Regions from separate parts of the Ensifer sp. ENS02 genome, predicted to be linked through region 4. Evidence: predicted binding sites of a transcription regulator. Region 4 holds the regulator's gene; each other region holds the start of a gene.

Region 1 (4,713 bases), on a different contig from region 4:
CGCGGGGCCGTCAGGCGCGTGCGCCAGAACATGCCGAGGAACTCCATCTCGCGCACCTCGGCATCGATCAGGTTCTGCGGTGTGGCCGGCCGGTCGCTGGCGTTGACGGCATGGGCATCGGCTCCGTGGGGAATGATGTCGACCGGGCGGACGACCGCCGTTGCCGCATGGCCGGCGGAAAAATCCTCCGTCGAACAGCAAAAGGCGGAGTGGCCGATCTCGACTTCGTCATCTCCAAGAACCCGGGCTTCGAACTGATTGGTCTCGCCGATGAAGTCGGCGACGAACAGCGTTTCGGGATGACGGTAGATTTCGGTCGGCGAGCCGACCTGCTCGATGACGCCGTGGTTCATGACGACGATCCGGTCGGCCATGGCGAGGGCCTCCTCCTGGTCGTGCGTCACCATGACGGTCGTCACACCGAGCTTTCTCTGCAGCGCCTTGATCTCATGGCGAAGGTGCACGCGAACCTTGGCGTCGAGTGCCGACAGCGGCTCGTCGAGCAACAATAGCCCCGGCGAGATGGCGATGGCGCGGGCAAGCGCGATGCGCTGTTGCTGGCCACCGGAAAGCTGGGCCGGATACTTCTTGCCGTGCGCCGAAAGGCCGACCGTTTCCAAGAGTTCGGCGACCCGGGATGCGACCCCCGCCTTCGATCGGCCGGTGTTTTCCAGGCCAAAGGCGATGTTCTGCTCGATCGTCAGATTGGGAAAGAGCGCATAAGACTGGAAGACGATGCCATAGTCGCGGCGGGAAGCCGGCAGCGTCGAGATATTGCGGCCGTCTTGCAGGATGGTGCCTTGCGTCTGCAGGTCGAGACCGGCGATGGCTCGCAGCAACGTCGTCTTGCCGCAGCCGGACGGGCCGAGAAAACAGACGAACTCGCCCCTGGCAATCGACAGCGAAATGTCGCGAAGCGCGACGAAATCGCCATAGGTCTTCCAGAGATCCGAGATCTGCAAGTAGGGGGCCGGCTCCGCGGCCGCGTCATCGGCGAAGTGCTGACGGCTGGTGGGCGTCGGTTCGATCGACAGGGCATGCCTCATCTGCAAGCTCCGCTGGCTTGAGGGATTTTCTTTCCGAGAAATGCGATCGGGCGCAGCGCAAAGGCGCTGCGCCCAGCCGATCAGGCTCAGCTCTTCGGTTCAGACTTGGCGTCGTAACGCTTCTGCCATTCCTTGAGGATGTCAGAGCGGTTGTTTGCGGCCCACTCGAAGTCGTTGACGATCATCCGGGAAGCGATGTCGTCGGGCAGGTGCTCGACCTGCTTGGCGACGCCCGGATAGGCAACGACGGCATAGCCGGCATTGTACATTTCGTTCGCTTCCTTGGTGACCGACCAGTCGACGAGCGTCTTTGCGGCTTCGAGGTTTGCCGTGCCAGCGATGATTGCGGTTGCCTCGGCCTCCCAGCCCGAACCCTCGGCGGGGAAGATGATGTCGATCGGTGCACCGGCACTCTTGGCCTTGGCGCCCGGAAACTCGAAGGACACGCCGATGACGGCTTCACCGGCGCCTGCCATCTTGCACGGCTTGGAGCCGGAATGGGTGTAGGCGGAGATGTTCTCGTGGAGCTTGTCCATGTAGTCCCAGGCCTTCTCCTCGCCCCACATCTGCATCCAGCCGGAGACGTCGAGGAAACCGGTGCCCGAGGATGCCGGGTTCGGCATCACCACGTGGCCCTTGTATTCGGGGTTCGTCAGGTCTTTCCAACTCGTCGGCGGCTTGAGGCCGAGCTTTTCGCCCTCGACCGTGTTGTAGCAAAGAGCCGCGACATAGGCGTCCATGCCGACCCAGCTCGGCGGCGTGTCCTTGTCGACGAATTTCGGGTCGAGCGTCTCGACGCCCTTGGGCTGGTAAGGTTCCAGCATGCCTTCGGTCTTCAAGAGAAGCAGCGAGGTTGCAGCGAGCCCCCAGACGACATCGGCCTGCGGATTGTCCTTTTCTGCAAGCAGCTTGGCGGTCATGACGCCTGTGGAATCGCGCACCCAGTTGATCTTGATGTCCGGGTGGGCCTTTTCGAAGGTCGCCTTGTAGCGGTCGAGGTCGACGGCTTCGACGGCGGTGTAGACGGTGAGCTGCGTTTCAGCGGCAGCGATGGCAGGAAGCACAGCGGAAACGGCGCCGGCAAGCACAAAGAGCATGCGTCTGTTCATGATTGAAGTTCTCCTCTGAGGTCCTGGTAAAACCGGGGAAGCGCGGCGGACAATCTTGTCGTTGCCCTGTTGTGATCGGCTTCGGGAAACATTCTGCGCAGCGGTTTCCTGTAAGTAAAATTTATTATTCTTATCGATTAGAAGAAAAAAACTATGGATGTTCTGCCGCAGAACTGGGCATGGAAACCGCGCTTGACCAAGGCGGCGGCAGGTTTCGATACGATTTCGCACAATCTGCCGGATGAAGGAGCAGATCTAAGATTGCGCGTCGCGCAGAGCCCCGCGACGCTGCGGGAGCAAATAAAAAGGGAGCCGCCATGGCGGCTCCCAGAGGGGTGAATCAGCGGGGGAAACGCTTGAAATCACCATGGCAAGGAGAATGTCTTGACGTTGGTAAAGCTCTTCATCGCCTCGATGACGCCTTCCTTGTAGCCGTTGCCGGAATCCTTGATGCCGCCGAAGGGGCTCATCTCGATCCGGTAACCCGGCACTTCCCAGATGTTGACCGTGCCGACCTTCAGCCCGGCGATGTATTTCTGCATTCGCCGGAAGTCATTGGTGCAGACGCCGGAAGAAAGGCCGAAGGCGGTTGAGTTCGAGAGCGCGATCAGCGCGTCGTCATCATCGGGCGCGCGCACGATCGGTATGATCGGCGCGAAGGTTTCTTCCATCACCAGTTCGCTCGAATGCTTAACGCGGTCGACAACGATTGGCGGCAAGAGGGCGCCTTTACGGCCGGGATCGTAGAGGATCTCCGCCCCTTCTTCCGCTGCCCGGTGCACCCGCCGCTCGAAGACTTCCGCCGCCTTGGCATGGACGACCGTGCCAAGGTCCGTCGCCCGGTCCATCGGATCGCCGAACCTCAGCTTTTTCGCTCGCTCGAGCACCAGCGGCACGAAGCGGTCGGCAACGCTCTCCTGGCAGAGGATGCGTTTCACAGCGGTGCAACGCTGGCCGGAGTTCTTCGTCGCGCCGGCAACGGCCAGATCCGCGGCTCTTGCGAGATCGTCGTCCGACAGATCGTTGAGGATGATCAGCGGGTCGTTGCCGCCGAGCTCCAGGATCTGCCGCTTGTAGTGGGCGTGGGCCGCGATCAGCTTGCCGACTGGAACGCTGCCGGTAAAGGTGATGAGGTCGAAGTTCGGATTGGTGATCATCTCCATGCCAATATCGGCGGGCCAGCCGGTCACGACCGAGAGCATTTCCGGCGGCAGGCCGGCCTCATAGAGAATGTCGGCGAAGATAAGCGCCGTCATCGGCGTCAGTTCTGTCGGCTTGAGCACAACGCAATTGTTCGTCGCAACCGCCGGCGCGACCTTGTGTGCCACCATGTTGAGCGGATGGTTGAACGGCGTGATCGCCGAAATGGCGTTGAGCGGTTCGCGCGTGGTGAAGATCTTGCGCGCCTTGCCGTGTGGTGTGAGGTCGCAGGAGAAGATCTCGCCGTCGTCATGAATGCACATCTGGCCCGAGAGCGTCAGCACGTCGAAGGCGCGGCCGACCTCGTAGAGCGAGTCCTGCTTGGAGATCCCGAGCTCCAGCGTGATCAGATCAGAGATCTCCTCCTTGCGGGCAACGAGCAGGTCCGCAGCCTTGAGCAGGATGCGCTGACGCTCGTAACGCGTCAGCTTCGGCTGGTAGGCGGCCGCGATCTCGAAGGCCTTGCGCGCATGCTCGGCGCTGCCCGCAGGCACCGTGCCGATCACCGCATCGTTGAAAGGGTAGCGCACCTCGATGCGCCCTTCGGTATCGACTGTCTTGCCGGCGATCCGCATGGGCTCGTGGCGAATTGCAAATGCTGTTTCCACCTTGGTCATCGCTCCCTCCCTAGTGCGTTGTCTGGGCGGCTGCGACGAGCGCGTAGTAGAACGCATCGAAATTGCGCAACGACGCGGATGTCAGCAATTCGGGCAGTTTGCGGTTGGCGATGAAAGGCACCGCCTGTTCGGTCAGGCCGCCATGCGAGCGCAGCGGTTCGTTCAGCGCCGCCAGATCATGGCGATGTTCGCTGGTGCCGAGCGTCTTGTTTTCCGAGGAGATCAGCACGAGATCGCCGATCCGATCGTCGGGCAGCTCGAAGCGTACGCAGGCTTCCGGGCGGGAGAGCACGACGTCGATGCCTTCGATCGCCTGCAGCCGCTCGATGATCTCCTCCTTGTCCGCACTTTCGGGCAGATAGGCCGTGGCAAACGAGCCGAGCGCGCCGTGATGCACGACATAGGGGTCGGTGATCGGCAGGATGACGCGCGCGGCGTCCTTGCCGAGCCATTGGTCGAGCAGGTCCTGCACGTAGATGACATCCGGCGAACCGTCCGCCTTGTGCTTCGGCTTCATACCGTGGTCGGCCGTGACGATGATGGCCGCGCCGAGCGCGTCGAGTTCGGTCAGATACTTGTCGAACATCTCATAGAAGGCGTTCGCCTGGGGTACGCCCGGCGCATATTTGTGCTGCACATAGTCGGTGGTCGTCAGGTACATGACATCCGGCCGAAATTCCTTGAGCAGCTTGACGCCGGCGGCAAAGACGAATTCGGAGAGATCGGCCGAATAGACTTCCG
Region 2 (4,713 bases), 410 kb from region 4:
TTGCGTCTCAGGCGCGACGGCAAGCTTGCCGATATAGAGACAATCGTCCTCCGGCTTGCAGAAGATGCAGCCGACGAGCCTTTCGCCGTCGCGGACGCCGAAGGCAATCTCGTCAACGATCTTCTGCCGGAGCAACTCGATGTTCAATGCATGCGCCGACGACGGCGGGTCGATCCGCCCGTCCATGTAGGAGAAGGCGCCAAGGATCAGCGCCAGCAGTTCCTCGTAGCGGTCGAATGCTTCGTCGATGCGAAAGATCTGCACCATGGTCGGCCTATGCTCTGCGGCGATAGCGGATGGTGTTGAACTGTGCCGTCAGTGCGTCATACATCAGCAGCCGTCCGACCAGCGGTTCGCCGAAGCCGGCGATCACCTTGATTGCCTCCATCGCCTGCAAGGTGCCGATGACGCCAGTCAGCGCGCCGACGATGCCGGCCTCCGCGCAGGAGGGCACGACACCGGCCGGCGGCGGCTCGGGAAAGAGATCGCGATAGGATGGGTTCGGCCGTCCATCGGCGCCGGCGCTGTAGGGCATCAGCACTGTCAGCGATCCGTCGAAGCGGCCGACGGCGCCGGTCACCAGCGGAATGCCGACCGCTGCCGCCGTATCGGCGGCGAGATAGCGCGTATCGAAATTGTCCGAGCCGTCGATCACCAGGTCATATTGCCGGAAAAGCGCCTCGGCATTGTCGGGGTTGAGCCTGAGCCTGTGTTCGTCGACGCCGACATGCGGGTTGAGGGCGGTGATCGCCTCGGCGGCCCGCTCGACCTTGGCGCGGTCGATGTCTTCAGTGCGGTGTATGATCTGCCGCTGCAGGTTGGAAAGCGCGACCGCATCGTCGTCGACGATGCCGATCCGGCCGATGCCGGCGGCGGCAAGATAGACGAGCACTGGAGCGCCGAGCCCGCCGGCCCCGATCACCAGCACACGGGCCGCCTTCAGCCTTTGTTGCCCGGCACCCCCGATCTCCGGCAGCACGATATGGCGGGCGTAGCGGGTGATCTCCGATTGGTCGAGCTTGTCCTCACCGGTCATGGCAAAATCCTCCTCGGTGACCTCTGCTTATCCCGTAACACTGCCGTGCGAAACCGTCAGAAAGCGGCCGCGTTCGCACAGCGCCTCGAACATCGCTTGGTCCGTCCCGGTCATGAAGGCCTGGCCGCCAAGGCCGTCGACGAGATCGAACAGAGCGGCGCGCCGGTTGACGTCGAGATGGGCGGCGATCTCGTCGAGCAGCAGGATCGGCGCGTGGCCGGTCATGTCGCCGACGAGGCGCGCATGCGCCAGCACCAGGCCGACGAGCAGCGCCTTCTGCTCCCCGGTCGAGCAGCGTGCTGCCTCCATGTCCTTCTCGCGGTGACGCACGAGCAGGTCGCTCCGGTGCGGCCCGTCGAGCGTGCGTCCCGCCGCGGCGTCGCGCGGACGCCCATCACGCAGCATCGTCAGATATTGTTCTTCCAGATCATAGGCCGGACGATGGCCCTCGTCGTCGAGAAAGCCCGACAACGCCAGGCGTGCCGACGGAAAGACGCTTTCATCGACAGTGCGCTCGACCAGCGCCGTCAACAGACCGAGCATTTCCTGCCGCGCCAGCGCCATGGAGACGCCGAGACCGGCCATTTCCTTTTCGATCGCCGTCAGCCAGGAAGGGTCCGGGCGGAATTCACCGAGCAGCCGGTTGCGGCTGCGCATCGCCCGGTCGAATTCGCTGGCGCGACGGCCATGCTCCGGATCGAGCGACAGCACAAGACGATCGAGGAAACGCCGCCGGTCGGCCGAAGGCCCGGTAAAGAGCCCATCCATCGATGGCGTCAGCCAGAGGACGCGCAGGTGATCGGTCAGTTCGTCGACGGTCGCTGCCGGTGTTCCATTCAGCCGCAGCCGCCGGGATTGCCCTTCCGTGACGCCGGCAGTCCCGGTGCCGATCTCGACGGTTCCCTCCATGCCCTCGACTTCCGCAAAGACCGAGAACCCGTCGCCGGCACCGACCCGGGTCACGTCCGCATAGGCTGCGCGCCTGAGGCCGCGGCCGGGCGAAAGGAAAGAGACGGCTTCCATGAGGTTGGTCTTGCCGGCGCCGTTCTCCCCCGTCAGCACCACATGGCGCTGATCGAGCTCAAGCGAGAGGGCCGCATAGTTGCGGAACTCCGTAAGCTTCAGGCGGTTGAGAAAGACCTTGTTTGGCATCGGCAGTCCGGATTCGACGTTGGGCGCAGCTAGGACGAAAGCGCCTGCCAAGGCAAGGCGAAATGGGGCGCGTCGCCATATCGTGCAAGATAGGCCGATATCGACAGGGGAAAGGCGACAAACCCCTTTGATTCGGTGCTTTTCATAAAGGACCTAGTGAAATATGACAGCCGCATGACAATCCACAGATGGATATACGTGTGATGCTGGCTTGGTTCCGCAAACTTCTTCCCCGCGAGGATCGCTTCTTCGACCTCTTCGCAAAACATTCGCGCACCGTCGTCGGTGCTGCCGATGCGCTCGACAAGGTTCTCGCTGGCGGCGGCGATCTGGAAAGACACTGCGACCGGATCGTCGCGCTCGAGGATGAGGCGGACCACATCACCGCCGAGGTGCTGCTGGCCGTGCGCCGGTCCTTTATCACGCCCTTCGACCGCGGCGACATCAAGGATCTGATCCAGTCGATGGATGATGCCATCGACATGATGCACAAGACCGTCAAGACGATCCGCCTTTACGAACAGAAGAGCTTCGATCCCGGCATGCGCGAAATGGGCACCACGGTCGTCAAGGCCGCGCACCTGATCGCCGAGGCCATTCCGCTGCTCGATAGGATCGGCGCCAATCACGACCGCCTGATCGCGATCGCCGAAGAGGTCACCCGCATCGAGGGCCGCTCCGACGAACTGCACGAACAGGGCCTCAAGGACCTGTTCCGCCGCCACGGCGCCAGCAACCCGATGGCCTACATCATCGGCAGCGAGATCTATGGCGAGCTCGAAAAGGTCGTCGACCGCTTCGAGGACGTCGCCAATGAAATCAGCGGCATCGTGATCGAGAACGTCTGATGGATGCGACGCTCGCCTTTCCGTTGCTCGTCGGGCTGATCGGCATCGCGCTGTTCTTCGACTTCCTGAACGGTCTGCACGACGCAGCCAACTCGATCGCGACGATCGTCTCGACACGGGTGCTCCGGCCGCAATATGCCGTCATGTGGGCGGCCTTCTTCAACTTCATCGCCTTCCTGTTCTTCGGCCTGCACGTAGCCGAGACGCTGGGCAAGGGCATCATCGATCCCGGCATCGTCACGCCGCTGGTGATCTTCTCGGCGCTGATCGGCGCGATCGTCTGGAACATCGTCACCTGGCTCTTCGGCATCCCGTCGAGTTCGTCGCACGCGCTGATCGGCGGCCTCGTCGGCGCCGGTCTTGCGAGCACCGGTTTCAGTTCGATCGTCTGGACCGGCCTTTTGAAGACCGTGGGCGCCATCTTCATGTCGCCGGCGATCGGCTTTTTCCTGGCGCTCATGCTGGTGCTGATCGTTTCGTGGATCTTCGTGCGCCAGACGCCCTTTGCCGTCGACCGCACCTTCCGCGTCATGCAGTTCGTCTCGGCCTCGCTCTATTCGCTCGGCCATGGCGGCAACGACGCGCAGAAGACCATGGGCATCATCGCGGTGCTGCTCTACTCGCAAGGCTATCTCGGCTCGGAGTTCTATGTGCCGTTCTGGGTGGTGATCACCTGCCAGGCGGCGATCGCGCTCGGCACGCTGTTCGGCGGTTGGCGCATCGTCCACACCATGGGCTCGAAGATTACCAGGCTCAATCCGATGCAGGGCTTCTGCGCCGAGACCGGCGGAGCGATCACGCTCTTTGCCGCCACCTGGCTCGGCATCCCGGTCTCGACGACGCACACCATCACCGGAGCGATCATCGGCGTTGGTGCTGCGCGTCGCGTTTCGGCCGTGCGCTGGGGGCTTGCCGGCAATATCGTCATTGCCTGGTTCATCACCATGCCCGCCGCAGCGGCGATTTCGGCGCTCGCCTACTTCACCATCGATCTGCTGTTCTGATCGATCTGGAAATCGTCTCCCGCCTTCATAAGCAGGCGGGAGACGCCCGTCATTTCGAGACCCGAGGCGCAGGGCTGCTCTGCCCACCCTGGTGCAAGGTCAGGCTTTCGGCTCGGTCGCCTTTGAGCGTGAAGCTGATCTGGGCATCGATGAGCTTCGTAAAGAAGCGGTGCTCGGCCTCCGGAAGGATTTCGAGCCGGTCCTGCCCGGTCGCCTGGGCAAACAGGCTATCGCCATCCCGAAAGATCGTGAGTTCGAAGTCGGGCGCCAGCCTGTAGGTGCCGACATAGACATCATAGCGCGCCGGGTCGATCACTATGGCCGTGCGCTTGACGATCGGCGGCGCAAGCGGCGCGTTGCGATTGAGCAGATGGCGGCCGATGTCGTCGACGCCGACGTCGGTCGACGCATTCGACAGGGCGACCACGCCGACACCCGTCGACGGACGGTAGCCGACGAAGGATCTGTAGCCGCCGGTTCCGCCATTGTGCCAGATGAACTGCTCGTCGCCCTTGCCGGAGACGACCCAGCCGAGCGCCTGCTGGTCGCGATCGCCGTTGCCGAGCGGTTGTCGGGTCGACAGCAGCGTGCTGAAGGCGGGAGCGAGCGGCGATGCTGTCTTTCCCATGGCCGCCTCAAGGAAAAGCAGGAGATCGTCGACGGTCGAGCGCAG
Region 3 (4,713 bases), on a different contig from region 4:
CCGGCGGCACGACATCCTGGCCGACGATGTTGTCGGTGACCGACAGCAGGGTGCGGATGAAGGTCTTGTAGGCTTCGGTGCCGGCCTTGAAGATTTCGTCGCGGGTGCCGCCGACCGGAAGCAGCTTCGGATAGAAGCCGCCCTTGGCGCCGACGGGCACGATAACGGCGTTCTTGACCTGCTGCGCCTTCACCAGACCGAGCACTTCCGTGCGGTAGTCCTGGGCGCGGTCCGACCAGCGCAGGCCGCCGCGGGCGACCTTGCCGAAGCGCAGGTGCACGCCTTCGACCTCGGTGCCGTAGACGAAGATTTCGCGGAACGGATGCGGTTCCGGCAGACCGTCGAGCTGCTTCGGGTCCAGCTTGAAGGCGAGCACCGCGCGCGGCTTGCCGTCGGCGTCATGCTGGAAGTAGTTGGTCCGGAGCGTCGCTTCGATCGCGTTGACGTAGCGTCGCAGAATCCGGTCCTCGTCGAGGCTCGGAACGGCCGAGAGCGCGTCCTCGATCGCCGACAGCAGCGCGTTGCACTTCTTGGCGCGCGGCTTTTCCTCGAGCTTCGGATCCATGCGGGTCACGAACAGCTTGAAGATATCGGCGGCAATCGCCGGATACTTGTTCAGCGTGTCGGCGATATAGCCCTGAGAGTAGGTGATGCCGGCCTGTCGCAGATAGCGGGCATAGGCGCGCAGCACCGTCACTTCGCGGGCGTTGAGGCCCGCAAGCAGGATCAGCCGGTTGAAGTTGTCGTCCTCGATCGCGCCGTTCCAGGCGGCCAGGAACGCCTCTTCCAGCGCCGGGCCGGATTTTTCGAGATTCAGCGCAAGGCCATCGCGATGGATCAGCTCCATGTCGTGCAGCACGACCTTGCGCTTCTCTTCGCCATGGGCATTGACGCCGATGTCGTAGGTCTGTTCGCTGATGACCCGGAAGCCGAGGTTTTCAAGCAAAGGTACGCGGCGCGACAGCGACACGGGTTCGCTGGCGTGGAAGATCTTGAGCTCGGCGGTGTCCGGCCGCGAGACGGCGCGCGGATAGTGGTAGAACTCGATGCGGATCGGATCCGGGCCCTTGCAGGCGGCGATGTCGGCCAGATCGGCATAGGCTTCAGCCGGCGTGAAGAACGACTGGTAGGCATTGTCGACATCGAGCTCGATGCCGTCCTTGCGGGCAAGCAGGTCGAACCGGTCGATCCAGCGGGTGACGATGCCGCGAACGGCTTCTTCGAGCTTGGCCTGCGGAATGCGCGGCGTCTTGCCGGCGGAGCGGCCGATGATGAAGTGGACGCGGGCAAGGCCCCCTTCCGGGAAGGCCGGGTAGTAGGCGGAGACGCGACCGTCATAGACCGTCTTCAGGTAGTCGCCGATCTTTTCGCGCACATCCGAATCGTACTGTTCGCGCGGCACGAAGACGATCACCGAGACGAAGCGGTCGAAATGGTCGATGCGTGGCAGCACGCGGATGCGCGGCCGGTCGCCGAGTTCGTTGATCTGTTCGCAGAAAGCGGCGAGCAGGCCGACATCGATCTGGAAGAGATCGTCGCGCGGATAGGATTCGAGCGTGTTGTCGAGCATCTTGCCGGAATGGCTCTGCGGATCGTAGCCGAAGTGATCGACGATCTTTTCGATCTTGTGGCGCAGCAGCGGGATCTCGGCCGCCTGGCGGGTATAGGCCGAGGAGGTGAAGAGGCCGACGATGCGCAGTTCTCCGGCGACATTGCCGTCGGCGTCGAAGCGCTTGACACCGATATAATCCATATAGGCGCGGCGATGGACGACCGATTTGACGTTGGCCTTGGTGACGATCAGGAAATCCGGGCTTTCGAGGAAGGCGAGAATTTCAGGCGTAGTCAGCACCGCGTCCTTGCCCTGGCGCAGCACGCGCACATCGGGATTGGAGAGCATGCCGAGGCCCCTGCCCTTGCCGCGCTCGACCATCGCCTTTCCGCCCTTGCCGGAATAGGTGTATTCGCGCATGCCGAGGAAGGTGAAGTTGTTGTCACGCAGCCAGCGGAGGAAGGCGAGCGCCTCGTCGCGGTCGCTCTTCTTGCGCGAGGCATTATAAGCCTCCAGCTCCTGCATCGCATGATCGAGCAGCGCGGTCATCGCTGGCCAGTCGTGCACAGCCTGGTGCACCTGCTCCAGCACGTCGCGAATGCGGTTGCTGAGCTGTTCGGCCTCGACCGGCGCGAGCTTCGTCAGATGGATCTGGATATGGCTGACGCGGTGCGACGGATCGCTTTCCTCTTCGGGATCGAAGAGCTTTGCCGGCTTGCCCGGTTCCTTGACCAGGATGGGATGGATCGCGAGGTGAATGTCACGGTGGGTGCTGGTGATTTCCCCCATGACCGAATCATAGAGGAACGGCATGTTGCGTTCGGTGACCGCGATGATCGACACCTCGGTGCCGCCAGGTGCTACACCGGCGACGGTTTCGACGGAAACCTGCGGCTTGCCGCCATCCCAGCGGGCGAGTTCCTGATAGGCATGGGCGGCTGTCAGCGCCAGCATGTCCGCCGAATAGAGATCGAGGTCATCGTTGCTGGCCCCACCGAAGAGGATCTCCGGCGCCAGCGCCTCGACGCCCAGTTTGATGGCGGCCGCCTTCGCTGCGTCGATGTGTCTGTCCCGCTTCGGATTGTATTTCACGCCCATGAAGTCTCTCCCATTCATGATAGGCCAAACCCTATCAGAACCATGGCTAATGGCGACCGCTTTTTACGCTGATTTCGGCAAAATCGAGCCCAAAATCGGAGAATTTCACGTGAAAACAGCTTAAATCCATTTAAATCGAAGGTAATTTCGCGAAAATTGCTCGAAAATCGAAGAAAAAGCACGAAAACGCCAGAGGCTTCTCCGGAGCCTATCTGCCATCGGCTGTTGACAGGGGGGTGACAGTCGGGTGAACAGAGTTTCGAGATCGTAGGATTGGACTGGTCGATGCCCGAAATGCCTTCCCTGCCCGGCGCCGTCATCGTCATCTCGAGCCATGTCGTGCGCGGCAAGGTGGGCAACAGGGCCGTGGTCTTCGCGCTTGAAACTTTGGGGCATCCAGTCTGGGCCCTGCCGACCGTCATCCTCCCCTGGCATCCGGGCCACGGCCGCTCGACGCGGGTCACCATTTCCGATCAGGATTTCGGGTCGGTGGCCGATGACCTCATTGCAGCACCCTGGGCCGGAGAGGTGCGTGCCGTGCTTTCGGGCTACCTCGGCTCGGCCGGACAGGCCGAAAGCGTGGCCCGGCTGGTGACGGCGCTGAAGGAGCGCAATCCCAAACTGATCTACGCCTGCGACCCCGTGATCGGCGATGCTGGCGGTCTCTATGTGCCGGAAGTCACGGCGGTTGCCATTCGCGACCGGTTGCTGCCGCTTGCAAATCTCGCGACCCCGAACCGTTACGAGCTTGCCTGGCTTGCCGGGGCGACGTTGGAGACGAACACGGCGATCCTTGACGCAGCGCTCGGCCTCGGTCCGGCCCACGTCTTGGTGACGTCTGCCGTGCCGATGATGAGCGGCGGGACCGGTAATCTCTTTCTCTCGGGCAACCACGCCCTGCTTGCCGAACATCGTTTGGTCGAAAACCCGCCGAATGGTACGGGCGACCTGTTGGCGGCGGTGTTTCTCGCCCGGATCCTTGAAGGACTTTCAGAGGAACGTGCCTTGCAGATGGCGACTGCGAGCGTATTTGAGATCATCGCGCGGAGCGTCAAGCGCGGCGCGGATGAACTGACCATCGAGCAGGACGCGTCGAGCCTATCGACGCCAATGGCGATGGTGCAGATGCGCCGACTGGTTCATCCGAATCAGATGCGGCGCAAGTGAAGAAGCTGTTCACGGACCGCCACCCCTATGGCATCGTGGATTGAATTTTAGATCGCGATCATTTTCATGACGGAGGCGCAGGTGGGCGAAAGCCGGCCATGCCGCCTTGAAGCACGAGCGGAGCAATCGATGGACAAGCAGCAGCAGCGTTTTCCGGACTATCTTCTGAACGGCTACCACAACTTCATGAACGGTCGCTTCAGCGAGCAGCAGAAACGCTATAAGGCGCTGGCGGAAACCGGTCAAAAGCCGAAGACGATGGTGATTGCCTGTTGCGACTCGCGTGCTGCGCCGGAAACGATCTTCGACAGCGGCCCGGGCGAACTCTTCGTCGTGCGCAACGTCGCCAATCTCATGCCGCCCTACGAGCCGGATGGTCACTACCACTCCACTTCGGCGGCCCTCGAGTTCGCCGTGCAGTCGCTGCGCGTCAGCGACATCGTCGTCATGGGCCATGGCCGCTGTGGTGGTATCAAAGCGGCACTCGATCCCGATGCGGAGCCTCTGTCACCGGGCGATTTCATCGGTCGCTGGATGCATCTGCTGAGGCCCGCGGCTGAGCAGATCCAGAGCAACGACGTGATGACGCAGGCGGAGCGCCAGCGTGCGCTCGAGCGAGTTTCGATCCGCAACTCGCTTGCCAATCTGCGCACTTTCCCGTGCGTCCAGATCCTCGAGGCCAAGGGCAAGCTCCACCTGCACGGCGCCTGGTTCGACATCTCGACCGGCGAACTCTGGGTGATGGACCCGGTGACGGGTGATTTTTCCCGCCCGGGAATGTAATCGGTCAGCAAAAAAAGGCCCGGCTCTTTCGAACCGGGCCTTTTGTCTCGTTGGTTATGCGTTCCGAAGGACGAAAATCCTAGAGACCGTCGATCTCGGCGCCGATGATGGCG
Region 4 (4,713 bases):
GCGGATTCACGGACTTGCGCGCACCAAGGCCGACTTTGACGAAGTGGTCGAGACCAGCCTGCAGAAGGCCGGTCTGTGGAACGAGGTAAAGGACCGTCTGCAGGAGCCCGGCACCGGCCTTTCCGGTGGTCAGCAGCAGCGCCTCTGCATCGCACGCGCCGTCGCCGTGAGCCCGGAAGTCATCCTCATGGACGAGCCGTGCTCGGCTCTCGATCCGATCGCGACGGCCAAGGTCGAAGAGCTCATCCACGAGCTGCGCACGAACTTCACGATCGTCATCGTGACCCACTCGATGCAGCAGGCCGCCCGCGTTTCGCAGCGCACCGCCATGTTCCACCTCGGCAATCTCGTCGAGGAGAACGACACCGACAAGATGTTCACCAATCCGGATGACCAGCGCACCCAGGATTACATCATGGGCCGCTTCGGCTGAGGCCGCATAAGGCTGCAACAGTAACTGCAAAGCGCCCGTAAGGATCGACGATCATGTCCATGCATATCATGTCCGCCTATGACGAAGAACTGAAGTACCTGACGCGCCGCATCTCGGAGATGGGCGGCCTCGCCGAACAGATGGTCGCCGAGTCCGTTCGCGCGCTGGTCAACTCCGACCTGGCTCTCGCACAGAAGGTGATCTCGGACGACACCGTCCTCGACGACGCCGAGCGCCAGATCGGTGAGAAGGCGATCGTCACGATCGCCAAGCGTCAGCCGGTCGCCGCCGACCTGCGTGAGATCATGGGGTCGATCCGCATCGCCTCCGATCTGGAGCGCGTCGGCGACCTCGGCAAGAACACCGCCAAGCGCGTGATCGCGGTCGCCGGCTCCGGCATTCCGCGCAAGCTCGCCCGTGGCCTCGAGCATCTGGCAGAGCTCGCTCTCGTCCAGCTCAAGGAAGTGCTCGACGTCTACGCCTCGCGCTCGCCGGAAAAGGCCAACAGCATCCGCGAGCGTGACGAGGAGATCGACGCGATCTACACCTCGCTGTTCCGCGAGCTCTTGACCTACATGATGGAAGATCCGCGCAACATCACGCCCTGCACGCATCTTCTGTTCTGCGCCAAGAACATCGAGCGCATCGGCGACCACGCGACCAATATCGCTGAGACGATCTATTACATGGCGACGGGTGCTCAGCCGGAAGGCGAGCGTCCGAAGGATGACACCACGTCGACGCTGGGCTCGGTCAACGACTGAGCGCCAAGCGCGCCGTAAGCATGCATGCCCCTTGAAATCTGATCCGGTCGCGGCTTCGGTCGCGGCCCCGAATTCCTGTATCTGAAGCATGCGGTTTTCGCCCCGCCTTTGAAAACGGCGGATGTGCTCCAGATTTAGAGTGTCTGAGCGCCGGCCGGGCCGATGAGCCCAAAGGCCGCCCGCGGTAAGGAGACGTTACCTGATGTTGCCAAAAATCGCCGTAGTCGAAGACGAAGAGGCGCTGAGCGTTCTGCTGCGTTACAATCTGGAAGCCGAGGGCTTCGACGTCGATACGATCCTGCGGGGCGACGAGGCGGAGATCCGGCTTCAGGAGCGGCTGCCCGACCTGCTTATCCTCGACTGGATGCTGCCCGGTGTTTCCGGCATTGAACTTTGCCGTCGGCTGCGCCAGCGTCCGGAGACCGAACGTCTGCCGATCATCATGCTGACGGCGCGAGGCGAGGAAAGCGAGCGCGTCCGGGGTCTGGCGACGGGTGCCGACGACTACGTGGTCAAGCCCTTCTCGACGCCGGAGCTGATGGCGCGCGTCAAGGCGATGCTGCGCCGGGCAAAGCCCGAGGTGCTCTCGACGCTGCTTCGCTGCGGCGACATCGAACTCGACCGCGAGACCCACCGCGTTCATCGCCGCAGCCGCGAAGTGCGCCTCGGCCCGACCGAGTTCCGTCTTCTGGAGTTCCTCATGTCCTCGCCGGGCCGCGTCTTCTCTCGCTCGCAGCTTCTGGATGGCGTCTGGGGGCATGACATCTATGTCGACGAGCGCACCGTCGACGTGCATGTCGGTCGTCTGCGCAAGGCTCTGAACTTCTCGAACATGCCCGACGTCATCCGCACCGTTCGCGGCGCCGGCTATTCGCTCGAAAGCTGAGCGGTCTGAAAGTCGCCAACAAAAAAAGGGGCCGATCGGCCCCTTCCTTTATCAATGCGGTCCAGCTTCTTAGCGAGCCCTGCGGCGCTCCCCCGACGGCTGGTAGGCCAGCCGAGCATGGAAGGTGCAGTAAGGCGAGGCTTCCGGGGAATCGTTGCCGCAGAAGTGAAACTCTTCCTTCAGCGGGTCGCCGATCGGCCACTTGCAGGTGCGCTCGGTGAGCTGGGTCAGCTCGAGGCGGCGCGACATCGGCACGACAACGTCGGTGCGGGTGCTGAAATCCTGCTCGGCAACGAGATCGACTTCGATTTCTTCCTTGAGAACGACAGCGCCGGCCGCGCGTGCAACCGGGCGGGTCGAAACGCGCGAAGCGTAGTTCGGTGCGCGCGGTGCCGAAGTCGGGCGCTTCGGACGGGCTGCCGTCGTGGTGCTGCCGCCGGCCTTGGCGCGACCTGGCAGGCTCAGGCGGTGAACCTTGCCGATGACAGCGTTACGGCTGACGCCGCCGAGCTGTGCCGCGATCTGGCTTGCGCTCAGGCCCTCGGACCAAAGCTTCTTCAGTTTCTCCACCCGCTCGTCAGTCCAGTTCATTTCTGCACTCTCCGTTCTCAGCGTTGGGGATGGCAGAATCCCTCACCGCACCCCGGCTAAACCCCGGGGTTGCAAACGCGATAACTCTTTTGGTGACTAGGTCCGCCGCATGCGTCTAGTAATTGAATGTTAACGTACTGACCGCTGGACTCTGTGGCAAGAGTCCCGGGAATCAGGCCGAATCGATTTCGTAGTTTTCCCCAACTTGCTTGGCCAGCGTTGCATTTTTGCAAGCCCTCCCGGACGATTTTTCTGCTGCCAGGAATCGACCCTTCATGTTGCGCTGCAAGGCTTGGTTTTGTTGACATTGCAGCGCGAAATGGGAATAGTGCCTGCGCCGCCGAAAGGCGGCATTTTTGATTTTTATCGGCCCGCGTGAGGCGCGGGATCGATGTCGATCTGGAGTGAAGGAGAGCCTCGCATGACTGCAACCACGCCGCTTTACGATACCTACATGCGCGCGCCGTTGCGTTTCGAGCGAGGAGAGGGCGCCTGGCTGATCGCTGAAGACGGCACGCGTTATCTCGATTTCGGTGCCGGCGTTGCCGTGAACTCGCTCGGCCACGCGCACCCGCACCTGGTCGAAGCGCTGAAGGCGCAGGCCGACAAGGTCTGGCACCTGTCCAACCTTTATGAAATTGCGGGCCAGGAAAGCCTCGGCCGCCGGCTGACGGCGGTGACCTTTGCCGACAAGGTCTTCTTCACCAATTCGGGCGCGGAAGCGCTGGAATGCGCCATCAAGACGGCACGGCGTTACCACTTCTCCAAGGGCCACCCGGAGAAGTTCCACGTCATCACCTTCGAAGGCGCCTTCCACGGCCGCACGATCGCGACGATCGCCGCCGGTGGTCAGCAGAAATACATCGAAGGTTTCGGGCCGAAGGCGCCGGGCTTCTACCAGGTTCCGTTCGGCGACATCGCCGCGGTCAAGAATGCGATTACCGAGGAAACCGCAGCGATCCTGATCGAGCCGATCCAGGGCGAGGGCGGCATCCGTCCGGCGACCAAGGAGTTCATGCAGGAACTGCGCGCGCTCTGCGACGAGTTCGGCCTGCTCTTGATCCTCGATGAGGTCCAGACCGGCGTCGGCCGCACCGGCAAGCTGTTTGCCCATGAATGGGCGGATATCCGTCCGGATATCATGGCGGTCGCCAAGGGTATCGGCGGTGGCTTCCCGTTCGGCGCCTGCCTCGCGACTGAGGAAGCCGCATCTGGTATGGTGGCGGGCACGCATGGCTCCACATATGGCGGCAACCCACTGGCCATGGCCGTCGGCAACGCCGTGCTCGACGTCGTTCTGGCCGACGGATTCCTGACGCATGTGCGCGATGTCGCGCTGGTCTTCCGCCAGGGCCTTGCGTCGCTCAAGGACCGTTTCCCTGATGTCATCGAGGACATCCGCGGCGACGGTTTGATGCTGGGCATCAAGGTGAAGGGCCCTTCGGCCGATCTGCTGAAGGAAATCCGCGCCGAAAAGCTCCTGGCCGTGCCGGCGGGCGAAAATGTCCTGCGTCTGCTGCCGCCGCTGACCGTGACGGCGGAAGAGGCGCGCGAGGGGCTCGCACGTATCGAACGCGCCGCCGAGGCGGTTCGCAAGGCAAGCGGCAACGCCGCGGCCTGAAGGTAGCGACCCAGGGCCGACTAAGGCGTTAGAATGACCTCCGTGCGGGCACGTCGATAGCGTGCCGCACCAGGGACCGATTTTTCAGACAGGAACCGAGTACGATGGCAGGCACCAGACATTTTCTCGATCTTTCGGCCATGACGGCCGCCGACCTCCGGACGATCATCGACGATGCGCGCGTCCGAAAGGCGGCGACCAAGGCCGGAACTGCCGAGAAGCCGCTCGCCGGCAAGATGCTGGCGATGATCTTCGAAAAGCCCTCCACCCGCACCCGCGTTTCCTTCGATGTCGGCATGCGCCAGCTCGGCGGCGAAACCCTGTTTCTGTCGGGCACCGAAATGCAGCTCGGCCGCGCCGAGACGATCGGCGACACGGCCAAGGTGCTCTCGCGTTACGTCGACGCCATCATGATCCG

Evidence for each region. The regulator PhoB, encoded in region 4, activates phosphate uptake and scavenging genes when phosphate is short. The targets are predictions, from matches to a motif close to TGTCATNNANCTGTCAT.
Region 1: the regulator PhoB is predicted to act here: its motif matches at 2,212-2,228, upstream of IB262_RS29235 (putative 2-aminoethylphosphonate ABC transporter substrate-binding protein).
Region 2: the regulator PhoB is predicted to act here: its motif matches at 2,352-2,368, upstream of IB262_RS07495 (DUF47 domain-containing protein).
Region 3: the regulator PhoB is predicted to act here: its motif matches at 2,876-2,892, upstream of IB262_RS17240 (NAD-glutamate dehydrogenase).

Annotation. Positions count from the first base shown of each region.
Region 1 is NZ_JACVAO010000018.1:43,994-48,706, forward strand. It holds gene IB262_RS29230 (putative 2-aminoethylphosphonate ABC transporter ATP-binding protein) at 1-1,046, opposite strand, end outside; gene IB262_RS29235 (putative 2-aminoethylphosphonate ABC transporter substrate-binding protein) at 1,133-2,143, opposite strand; gene IB262_RS29240 (hypothetical protein) at 2,309-2,494, shown strand; gene phnY (phosphonoacetaldehyde dehydrogenase) at 2,518-3,972, opposite strand; gene phnA (phosphonoacetate hydrolase) at 3,983-4,713, opposite strand, start outside.
Region 2 is NZ_JACVAO010000003.1:51,063-55,775, forward strand. It holds gene IB262_RS07480 (GNAT family N-acetyltransferase) at 1-264, opposite strand, end outside; gene IB262_RS07485 (molybdopterin-synthase adenylyltransferase MoeB) at 275-1,036, opposite strand; gene recF (DNA replication/repair protein RecF) at 1,064-2,188, opposite strand; gene IB262_RS07495 (DUF47 domain-containing protein) at 2,392-3,036, shown strand; gene IB262_RS07500 (inorganic phosphate transporter) at 3,036-4,040, shown strand; gene IB262_RS07505 (serine hydrolase) at 4,090-4,713, opposite strand, start outside.
Region 3 is NZ_JACVAO010000007.1:328,440-333,152, reverse strand. It holds gene IB262_RS17240 (NAD-glutamate dehydrogenase) at 1-2,650, opposite strand, end outside; gene pdxY (pyridoxal kinase PdxY) at 2,936-3,817, shown strand; gene IB262_RS17230 (carbonic anhydrase) at 3,947-4,600, shown strand; gene IB262_RS17225 (lytic transglycosylase domain-containing protein) at 4,680-4,713, opposite strand, start outside.
Region 4 is NZ_JACVAO010000003.1:457,203-461,915, forward strand. It holds gene pstB (phosphate ABC transporter ATP-binding protein PstB) at 1-433, shown strand, start outside; gene phoU (phosphate signaling complex protein PhoU) at 484-1,197, shown strand; gene phoB (phosphate regulon transcriptional regulator PhoB) at 1,400-2,083, shown strand; gene IB262_RS09525 (GcrA family cell cycle regulator) at 2,153-2,674, opposite strand; gene IB262_RS09530 (aspartate aminotransferase family protein) at 3,096-4,295, shown strand; gene argF (ornithine carbamoyltransferase) at 4,400-4,713, shown strand, end outside.